3 regions of the Bacillus sp. AP8 genome follow, and region 3 is predicted to be linked to each of the others. Evidence: riboswitches for the same ligand, from Rfam matches in the RefSeq annotation. Region 3 holds a riboswitch; each other region holds the start of a gene.
The links. Region 3 has a riboswitch for thiamine pyrophosphate ahead of thiM (hydroxyethylthiazole kinase). Riboswitches for the same ligand answer to the same signal wherever they lie in the genome.
Positions count from the first base shown of each region.

Region 1: another riboswitch for thiamine pyrophosphate. It lies ahead of BN349_RS19565 (thiamine phosphate synthase); the one in region 3 lies ahead of thiM (hydroxyethylthiazole kinase).
Region 2: another riboswitch for thiamine pyrophosphate. It lies ahead of thiT (energy-coupled thiamine transporter ThiT); the one in region 3 lies ahead of thiM (hydroxyethylthiazole kinase).

Region 1 covers NZ_CAPG01000082.1:10,878-14,163, forward strand. Annotated here, with positions in the region: gene BN349_RS19555 (thiazole synthase) at 1-504, opposite strand, end outside; gene thiS (sulfur carrier protein ThiS) at 509-712, opposite strand; gene BN349_RS19565 (thiamine phosphate synthase) at 894-1,496, opposite strand; TPP riboswitch at 1,585-1,695, opposite strand; gene BN349_RS19570 (FtsX-like permease family protein) at 2,105-2,347, opposite strand; gene BN349_RS19575 (DUF2325 domain-containing protein) at 2,558-2,845, shown strand; gene BN349_RS19580 (alpha/beta hydrolase) at 2,872-3,286, shown strand, end outside.
Region 2 covers NZ_CAPG01000003.1:116,891-120,176, forward strand. Annotated here, with positions in the region: gene BN349_RS00705 (ATP-binding protein) at 156-1,292, opposite strand; TPP riboswitch at 1,638-1,738, shown strand; gene thiT (energy-coupled thiamine transporter ThiT) at 1,849-2,427, shown strand; gene BN349_RS00720 (hypothetical protein) at 2,719-3,009, opposite strand; gene BN349_RS00725 (hypothetical protein) at 3,271-3,286, opposite strand, start outside.
Region 3 covers NZ_CAPG01000036.1:134,113-137,398, forward strand. Annotated here, with positions in the region: gene thiD (bifunctional hydroxymethylpyrimidine kinase/phosphomethylpyrimidine kinase) at 1-120, opposite strand, end outside; gene BN349_RS09875 (HAD family hydrolase) at 117-761, opposite strand; gene thiE (thiamine phosphate synthase) at 758-1,399, opposite strand; gene thiM (hydroxyethylthiazole kinase) at 1,386-2,210, opposite strand; TPP riboswitch at 2,289-2,399, opposite strand; TPP riboswitch at 2,697-2,807, opposite strand; gene BN349_RS09890 (MBL fold metallo-hydrolase) at 2,875-3,286, opposite strand, start outside.

The DNA of each region.
Region 1 (3,286 bases), on a different contig from region 3:
TAAATTTAATGGATTCATTAGACCTTTACCCGAACCTATTGGGGAGGCACCAGGCATAATAGCATGTACTCCAAGTTGTTCAAGTCGCTTCGCTAAGACAACATCATCCGATGTATAGGGAAGAACTATAAAACCTTCTTCTAGTAGCATTTCTGATGCTTTTAACGTTTCTATAGGATCAGGTAAAAGGGAGCGATCACAGCCGATTACTTCTACTTTTATCATATCGCATAAACCAGAAGCTTTAGCTAATTTAGCTATTCTTACTGCTTCTTCAGCGGTCTTTGCTCCGGCAGTGTTAGGCAATAATTTGTATTTAGTCAAATCTAAGTGTTCCAAAAAATTGGGCTGACTTTCTTCAAAGATTTTCATTCTTCGCACGGCGAATGTTAAAATTTCAGCACCAGATACGGCAACTGCTTCTTTTTGAATTTCAAATGATGGATATTTACCTGTGCCAAGTAAAAGTCTTGATTGAAATGAATGATGGGCTATTTTTAACATATAATCATCCTCCTCCTACAAAATGAACAATTTCTACAGTATCACGTTCGTTAAGCGTGACAGAATCATAGGCTTCTTTGGTTACAATTTCTTTATTTAACTCTACAATGACAATTCGATTTTCTAGTTGATAATGCTGTAATAGATGTTGGACTGAGAGTACTTCTTGAGGTAATTCTGCTATTTTTCCATTTAGAGTGATATACATCATTTCACCTCCTTTTATCAGAGAAAGTTTCTTGAAAAGCTTCTAGCAAATCTTTTATCGGATAAGTTGCTGTAGAATGATGCGGATTATATAATGCTTGACTGAAAAATAGAATTCTTTCAGACTGTTAATGTATAAGGGACTTTATGCTAATTACAAAAATTCCAAAATTCATTATCTCTTATATGTTGTCTTTACACTTTTTATAATAAAGACTAGTGGAATCTGTTGGACTTGATGCTGAAAAAATTCCTGACATGACAGCTATTCCGTTCGCTCGAATACGCTGTAATTGATGTATGCGTTCTGGTGTAATACCACCAATAGCAAAAACGGGAATGGATAGATTCTCTTTTATTTGACGAAGAGTTTCTAATCCATTAGGAGTTTTCCCTTGTTTGCTCTTTGTTTCAAAGCAATGACCATATAAAACATAGTCAGCACCATCTGCTTCAGCTTCTGTGGCTTCTTTGAAAGTATGAACAGATTGCCCTACAGTGAAATGAGGACATTTTTGCTTTACTTTTTTGACTGGTAGTCCATATGAAGGTAAATGAATATTTGGAATATCCATTAGTAAGGAAACATCTAATCTATTATTCATGACGATTTTTTCTTTTGGGAGGTTTCCCATTATTAAAAGCTCTAATAACTTAAGAAGTTGCTTAGTCGTTTTGGATTTTTCTCGAATGTGTATAAAGTCAATTCGATCTTTTATTTGTAAAATGATTGATGATAGTTCATGTACAGAATGCTTGTCATCGGTTATGGCAATTAATTTCATAATGCTTGCTCCTATTCATTTCATAATAAAAAACCACTTCCAAATAAGTAGGAAAGTGGTTGTGCGAATTAGTCCTTAAATAAGTCCAAAAAAGCCTTAAGCACTTCCCTACGCAGGTACGAACCTGTTCAGGTTTTGAGGGTTTGCAAGTAAACTACTTTATTCTCAGCCCTTATCAAGGGATCCCCTAGTGTAAATATATGGTTGTTTCGAGTTATTAATTAAAATAGCATGTATTTGGAAGATGTGCAAGTAGATTTTGGAAATTAAATGGTATTTATTGAGTATTAGGCTATAGTTAGAAATGCGAGTTTCTGCATAGAAGTTTATAAGATGAATAAATAAAAGCTTTAGAAGTAGAGTAATCCTTGTATCTAAAGCTTTAAATAGATTATTCAGTAATCAAATTGTGAGCTGAAATATGCTTAATTCGTCCAGTGACCAACATAGATACAATTTAAGCCAATACTATAATACCAATACTATAATACCAATACATAAGGCAATCATGAACGGAATATTGACTGAGAAGACTGAATTAAATATGCCCATTTCAGAGAATAGGATGGAAGGAATGGAATTAGAAAATAGAGTACCAAAAACTCCTCCTATAAAACTCCCACGATGACAACAGGTAAAAAGCTCAAGGTGATTTGTGTTATGAGTTGGAAAGTAGTGTAACCAAGCGCTTTTAAAATACCCAATTCTCTTTTGTGTTTAATAATCATTGTTTTAATGATAAGGTATAAGATTAAGCTAACAGCAAGTACGGTCATAATGACAACAAGTATCATTACATAAGAAATTGATTTTATTGTAGAGCCCATTTGACTTTGAAAAGCGGCTTCCATATCATCCTAATAATCGACATATCCGAAGCTTCAATGTGCGATTATAAATGAAGCACATATATATATATATGGATTCTAAAAATTTTTTATTTTAATTCATACTTGATTTATATGAATTATATGATTAATATGGAATTATAACATGATATCTTACTTTGAATAGGCAACTAGAAAATATCTAACAGTCTTTGAAAAGGAGAACTCATAATCATGCAATCTTTATTAGTTGTAGGTGGAGATTATTTAGGTAAAATAACTGAAAATTTGTGCAATGAAGGTTTTACAGAAATCATTCATATAAATGGAAGAAAAACTCAGATGGTTCGAAAGGAAATACCTTCTAATATTGATTTAATTTTAGTTTTAACAGACTATATCAACCATAATTTATCAACCAATATTAAAAAAAGAGCGAATGAACAGTCTATTCCTATTTTTTATTCAAAACGGTCTTGGAGCGCTATTCATAATGAATTACAGAAAATCAAGAGGAGCTAAATTTAAATGGTAAGGGGATGAGCGATATGAGAGAAAACTTTGATGTAATAAAGGGAGCAGAGCCATTTTTTCATCCGGGTAATGAGATAGGTGTTCTCATTTCACATGGCTTCATGGGTACTCCACAAAGTGTACAATATGTGGGAGAAAGCTTGGCGCAATATGGCTATACAGTACTTGCCCCTAGATTAAAGGGACATGGTACACATTATTTAGATTTAGAAAAATGTACTCATGAAGATTGGTTCAACGAGCTAGAAAAGGGCTATTTTCAATTGAAGCAAACATGTGAAAATATTTATATTTTGGGGCAATCAATGGGAGGAGCTCTAGCGTTATGTCTAGCAAGTAAACACAAAGATATTAGTGGAATTATAGTTATTAATGCTGCTTTATCTGTACCTACCTATGATTATTTGAGAGAAAGAACCAGTCCTAGAT
Region 2 (3,286 bases), on a different contig from region 3:
TAACATGTTTTTGCTTATTATGAAAAATTTAGATAAATGATACAAAGTAAGAGGGTATTCACCCAAATCATGCCTTTTGGGATACCCTCTCTCGTTTTGTTCTTTAGTTATGTATTATGAAAAATTCCGATTATATATTTACATATATGGTTATGTTATTCAGTTAACAAAGTTGCCGGCACTGTGATTGGAAGTGAAATCGTAAAGGCCGTGATTTTTGCTGTTGAAATACATGATAGCGCTCCTCGATGCTTTTCAATGATTTCTTTACACACAAAAAGACCTAATCCAGTGCCATTCTTCTTTGTTGTCGTAAATGGTTTGAAAATATCCTTCAATAAATCATCTTTTATTTGAGGACCGTTGTTTGATATAGTTAGTTCAATAAAATTCCTGTCTTTTTTAGAGGTTGATACAACGATTGTAGGATTTTTAACATGTGCGATTACATCTAACGCATTTAATATGATGTTCAATAATACTTGACGAATTTCGTCTAGATAGCCAAGTATAAAAATGTCCTCTTCTAAAAAGGTGTCCACCTTAACATTCGTATCGACAATACTTGGGTAGAGAAAAGTAATCACTTCTTCAATTAACTGATTTAAAGAAAAAATAACTGGGTTTATATCAATTTGTTCTTTTCTCGATAAAAGTAAGAATTGGGAAATCCTTGAGTTTAGCTGCTCTAGTTCATTAGCTATGATATCCAAATATTTCAAATCAGAATTTTCGGCTTTTAGAAGTTGGATAAATCCTTTAATCGATGTTAGAGGGTTTCGAAATTCATGGACGAAGCTAGATGTGATTTGACCCAACATAGTTAATCTTTCTCGATGGGTCTCAGATATCTTCTCATTCTCTTTATCTTTTAGTTCATTTGTTAATTCGATAAAAATGGTAATGGTATTATATAAGAACAAATCCAGTAAATAATTAACTTTTTCCTTTGCCATGGATTTATTATCAATGCTTTCATCACATTGACTAATAAGTGCAAATAAATTTAACCTTATGATAGAAATATCTTCTAGAAATTCTTTTAGTTCTTCTCCATCTTCAAATCTTCCATTGGCAACTTTTTTAGAAAGCGCTTTAATCTTTAAAGAGTGATCGACATTGGGATGCTCTAAAATGTTTTTGTACAATTGAAATAATAAGTGAAGATGTTTGAACACTTTGTTTTTTCTATGATGATTGTGGCTTCTGTTAATTTTTTGCTTCCATGAAACTAGAATTTCTTCTTCCCGCATGTTTAACAAATGAATAATAGGATTTCTTTCCTTGCTCATATTAGCAGTGTCCACCTCCATTATTTAAAATGAAATAACGGCAAAATGTTTAAATTTTCTAAATATAGCATATGTAAGGTTGTTATAGGGAAAAAATGTTTTGTTAAAAGATTGACATAAGTTTAGTTATTTTACTAATACATCATCATTTATTAATTCTACACATTTATGTTTTTTCCTTTTTTTAGTAGGGTTATATTCTTTTTATTCTGTTTTTTTTTATTTATTTTTCTATATTATAGTAGAAGTTAGTATATAGTATAGGTTTCTGACATGACTATTTATATCAAAAGGTAGTTGAAAAATTGTGGAATTAGATGTACATTATTATTACTGAAAAGAATAAATTACCACAAGGGGAGCTAATGGCTGAGAGTGAACGTTGGAGTTCTGACCCTATGAACCTGTTAGTTAATGCTAGCGTAGGGATGTGATTATGGATAAAGCAATGTGGGATCCATTTACACCCTCATTGTTTTTTTACGTTTTACAAAGTAAAAACATGAGGAACATATAACTCTCAATCTTTAACTCCTCAATGGAAGAGGAGGAAAAAATGAATAAGAAAACATTATTTTTAGTGGAAATTGCTGTTTTTGCAGCGCTAGCCTTGTTATTGGATATGGTCTCTAATTTTGTATTTTCAAGAATTTGGCCGCAAGGTGGTTCCGTTTCAATCGCAATGGTTCCTGTATTTTTAATGGCATTTCGATGGGGATTAAAAGGTGGATTATTGACAGGCTTTTTATTAGGACTGCTACAGGTTGCGTTAGGAATGACTTATATTATCCATCCACTTCAAGGCTTTATTGATTATTTCTTAGCATTTACGGTTGTAGGATTAGCGGGAATTTTTGCAAAAGGAGTTACGGAAGGATTTGCAAATGGCCACAGAGGAAAAGCTATTACGAATATTATTTTGGGAGTTTTTGTTGGAAGCTTTTTAAGATTTTTATGTCATTTTGCAACTGGAATTATCTATTTCTCATCAAGTGATTTAAAAGGTTTCTCGATTGCAACTTTCTCGGCTGTATATAATGGAACGTATATGCTACCAAGTTTTATATTATGCTCTGTTGTAGTAGTCACTTTATATACGACTGCATCTCGCGTTCTAGTAAAAAAAATGGCATAAGCTTCATTTTCGAATGATATCATGTAAGTTTGATTCATTCTAAGATATTCAATTATATCGATGACCAATAAATATAGATGTTAAAATGTCCAATGATAAAACTAAGTACGCCTCAGTTTGTACTATATACCTATGTATATTCTTAAAAAGGGTTAATCTGATGTCAATACGATTCAATCGTTTTTGACATAGATTGCCCTTTTTCCGTTATTCATTTTTTGTAAGAATGATGGCTCTTTTTATTTTTAAATCGTAATAATATAAATCAAATTGGTCCTTACCATCTTTTTCCTAGCTATTTTCAACGATGTAGTACACTTTTGAATTGTCTTGCAAAAAAGCAGGGTTAAATGCCCTTTTTTTATGCTCTGTTAGTTGTAGTTCTTCTTGTTTATCTCTATCAAATAAAAATATATCATAGTAAAAGGTACCTTTCGTTTCGGGATTAGATAATGAATCAAATGCAACTAGTCTTTCATCTGAAGATATTGTAAAGTCAGAGATATCTCTTTCTGGTTGCGAAAAACTTTCAAGATTAGCGGGATTATCATATGGAATTTTAACAAATGCCCCTGGTGACATTATATATAGGTTTGTTTGATTTTTCGATTTTATTTTAGCTCCAGCACTTTAGCTCCTCTAGGTCATAAGCCAATCCGTATAGAAGGAGGAAGAGTAAACTGTCTATACTCGATTATGCTATTCGAGGCTGACCAAGGTACTGGAACTTATTCCTAGAATAGCCAGTTTACGATAAACCCAATGACAACTATTGCTCCAATAAGCGTTAAAATGGTTCGTATCACAAAGATCTCCCCTTGTCCGATTTATTTTTCGTAAGAATTAATTTGAAATAGCT
Region 3 (3,286 bases):
AGTTAAAGCCGTAATCGCACTCATGGCGTACATGTTATGAGCTGTTATAGTTTTTATATCTGCTTGAATTCCTGCTCCTCCACTACAATCTGATCCGGCTATACTTAATACCTTCTTCATTCTGCATCCCTCCATTCTTCAAAGCTACTGATATATTTATCGCTTAATTGTTGAATCATTTTGTTATCCTTATCTGCTGAACGATCGTAAACAGCTATGGTATAGAAACCCGCTGCTTTTGTTGTTTGGATAGCATGAAGCGAATCTTCAAAGACCATAATTTCAGAGATATTAGCCTCCCATTTTTGAGCAGCTAAATAAAAAATATCGGGTGTATCTTTTCCATAACCAACTTCTCCGCATGTAAGAATAAAATCAAAATAATCCAGAACCTTTAATCTTTTTAGAACTAATTCTGCCAATTTCTTTTCCGATGCAGTAACAATACACATCTTTATGTTTTGATTTTCTACATTCTCTAAAAATTCGAGGACGAAAGGTTTTAACTGGACTTCATTCATATATTGATGAATTATGAAATCATGAATTTCAGCCATTACTTCTTCTGTTGTCAAATCTAAAGTGAACTGTTGAATTAAGTAGTTTGCACCTTGCTCAAAGCTTTTTTTATTTAATACCGTTATTAATTCATTTGGCATAATAATTCCTTTATTTCGCAAAAAGGTACATACAGCCATGTCCCATACATTCATAGAATCTATTAAAGTTCCATCAAGATCAAATATGGCATATTTTTTCATTCATTCACCATTCGCTTTGACAAAGCTAACAAGTGTTGACTAGCTTTATCTATTTCATCTGCTCCAAAAATAGCTGAAACAACAGCAACACCATCAATACCAGTTCCACCTAACTTCGTCATATTTTCTTCATTAATACCACCTATTGCTACTATAGGGATCGTAGCTCTTTCACAAATATCTTTTAATGTTTGAAAGGATACAGTGTTGGCATCAAGCTTGGTTGCCGTGTTAAAAACAGCACCTACTCCTAAATAATCTGCTCCATTATCCTCAGCTCTTTTTGCTTCTTCAACTGTATGAGCAGATACACCTAAAATTTTATTAGGTCCTATTTTTTCTCTAACTATATTTACAGGTAAATCGTCTTGACCTATATGAACACCATCCGCATCACAAGCAAGTGCAACATCAACATTATCATTGATAACAAAAGGAATGTCATATTTATCCGTTAACTGCTTAATTTGTAAAGCTTCTTCTAAAAAAGCTTCATTGGACAGATTTTTTTCACGTAGTTGCAAAAAGGTAATGCCTCCCTTAAGAGCTGCTTCAACTTGTTGTACTAAAGAGCTTTCCTTCACCCAATGTCGATCTGTAACAGCATAAAGTAGCAATGAAGATTTATCTACTTTCAATTTTTATCCCCTCACTCAACTTTGTAGAATTCATCTTACTCATATAGTCAATTAAATGCATTCTAAATGTGGACGTTCCCCCATCAGATTGAAGCATTTTGTGATAGGCAAGCTCACCACTTAATCCAATGGCACAAACAGCCGCTGTGGTACTTTCTAATAAACGATCGGGATTCGCTCCACAATATGCACCAATAATGGCTGTAAGCATACATCCACTTCCTGTAATTTTTGACATCATAGGATGACCATTATGGACTATATTCGTCTTCGAGTTGGTTGCTATTAAATCAATTTCACCAGTGATAGCAATCACTGCTCCTGTTTTCTCACTCAATTGTTGAGCAAATAAAATGGCTTCCTCGAGTGTTTCAGTTGTTACTTTATCTGTTGCAGATGCATCGACTCCCATTGTTGTACCGCTTCCTTCAAATACTGTTTTCATTTCAGAAATATTACCGCGAATAACAGAAAAGCGTACTTCTTCCAACAATTTAAATACAGTCGCAGTTCGAAGCTTTGATGCCCCTGCTCCTACAGGATCAAGAATAACTGGATGCCCAAGTTCATTTGCTTTTTTTCCTGCTAAAATCATAGATTGAACCGTTCTTTCATTTAATGTACCAACATTAATTACCAAGCTATTACAAATGCTGGTAATATCCTCTACCTCAGCTACATCATCCGCCATAATTGGAGAACCACCACAGGCCAATATTACATTAGCTACATCATTTACTGTTACATAGTTGGTAATATTATGTACTAAAGGGGTTGTTTCTCTCACTTTTTCCAGGATTGATTCAAACATTCTAGTCTCCTCCATTCGATAAAAATTTTTATTTTCTAAAAAAGAAAATGCGATACACCAAATGGGTATATCGCATAAGAATAACCAAATACAATTCCCTACGTTGGCATTACCCAAATCAGGTTAAAGGGTCAAAGTTACATTTCACTTACTCTCAGCCTGCTTGTGCAAGCCCCCCAAAAATTTATTTACTTCTAAGCTTTGTTACTCGATACTCCCCATCGACAAGTCTCGATTACCACCTTTTACCCAACAAGTGGTGAGTATAGGTGGAATAGATTTTCACTCTAGAAAACTCGCTTTACACGAAGCATCGGCGAGCATCCTCCCTTATCCATAACACAGCTGGTCCTCTCCTACCCCACTGCTTCCAAAAGAGACTCATTCCTTACGCTCGAATCGATCTTTAATACTGGTAAAACTATACTTTATAGAAAACAGCAAAAACAAAAAACGATATACCAATAGGGTATATCGCATCTTTTAGATACTAATATAAAAATTCCCTACGTTGGCATTATCCAAATCAGGTTAAAGGGTCAAAGCTACATTTTGCTTACTCTCAGCCTGCTCGTGCAAGCTCCCCTATCAATGTTGCTCTATTAAACTTGACATCATTCTATCATACTAACATCATTTGTGGTAATTAATTTTTGCAAAACTTTCACTTAACAGAATATACAATTCCATTCTTTGTTTCTTCTCCTCTAATTTCATCTAAATCAAGTAAATAATCAAATTGAGCTAATGTTTCTGACAATGTTAACCCAATTTGCTTTTGGTATATACCTGGAAATAGCTTCATACAGATTTGTAAAACAGTAGCCGGTTCTTGTTTCAATAACTCTCTCACCTTCATTGCCCTTTCATGTTGAGCAGCCAAGCGCTTATGTATTAGATCATTAGGCTGATGAATTTCATCACCGTGCCCTGCAAATACTGTTTGGATTGGCATTTCTAATAATCTATTCAAAGAATGATTTAATAATAATTGTGATTTGGGACGATCGTCTCCTTCTTTCATAGGAGGCTCTATTAATGGATTTGGAGATACCTTTTGTAATAGTAAATCTCCT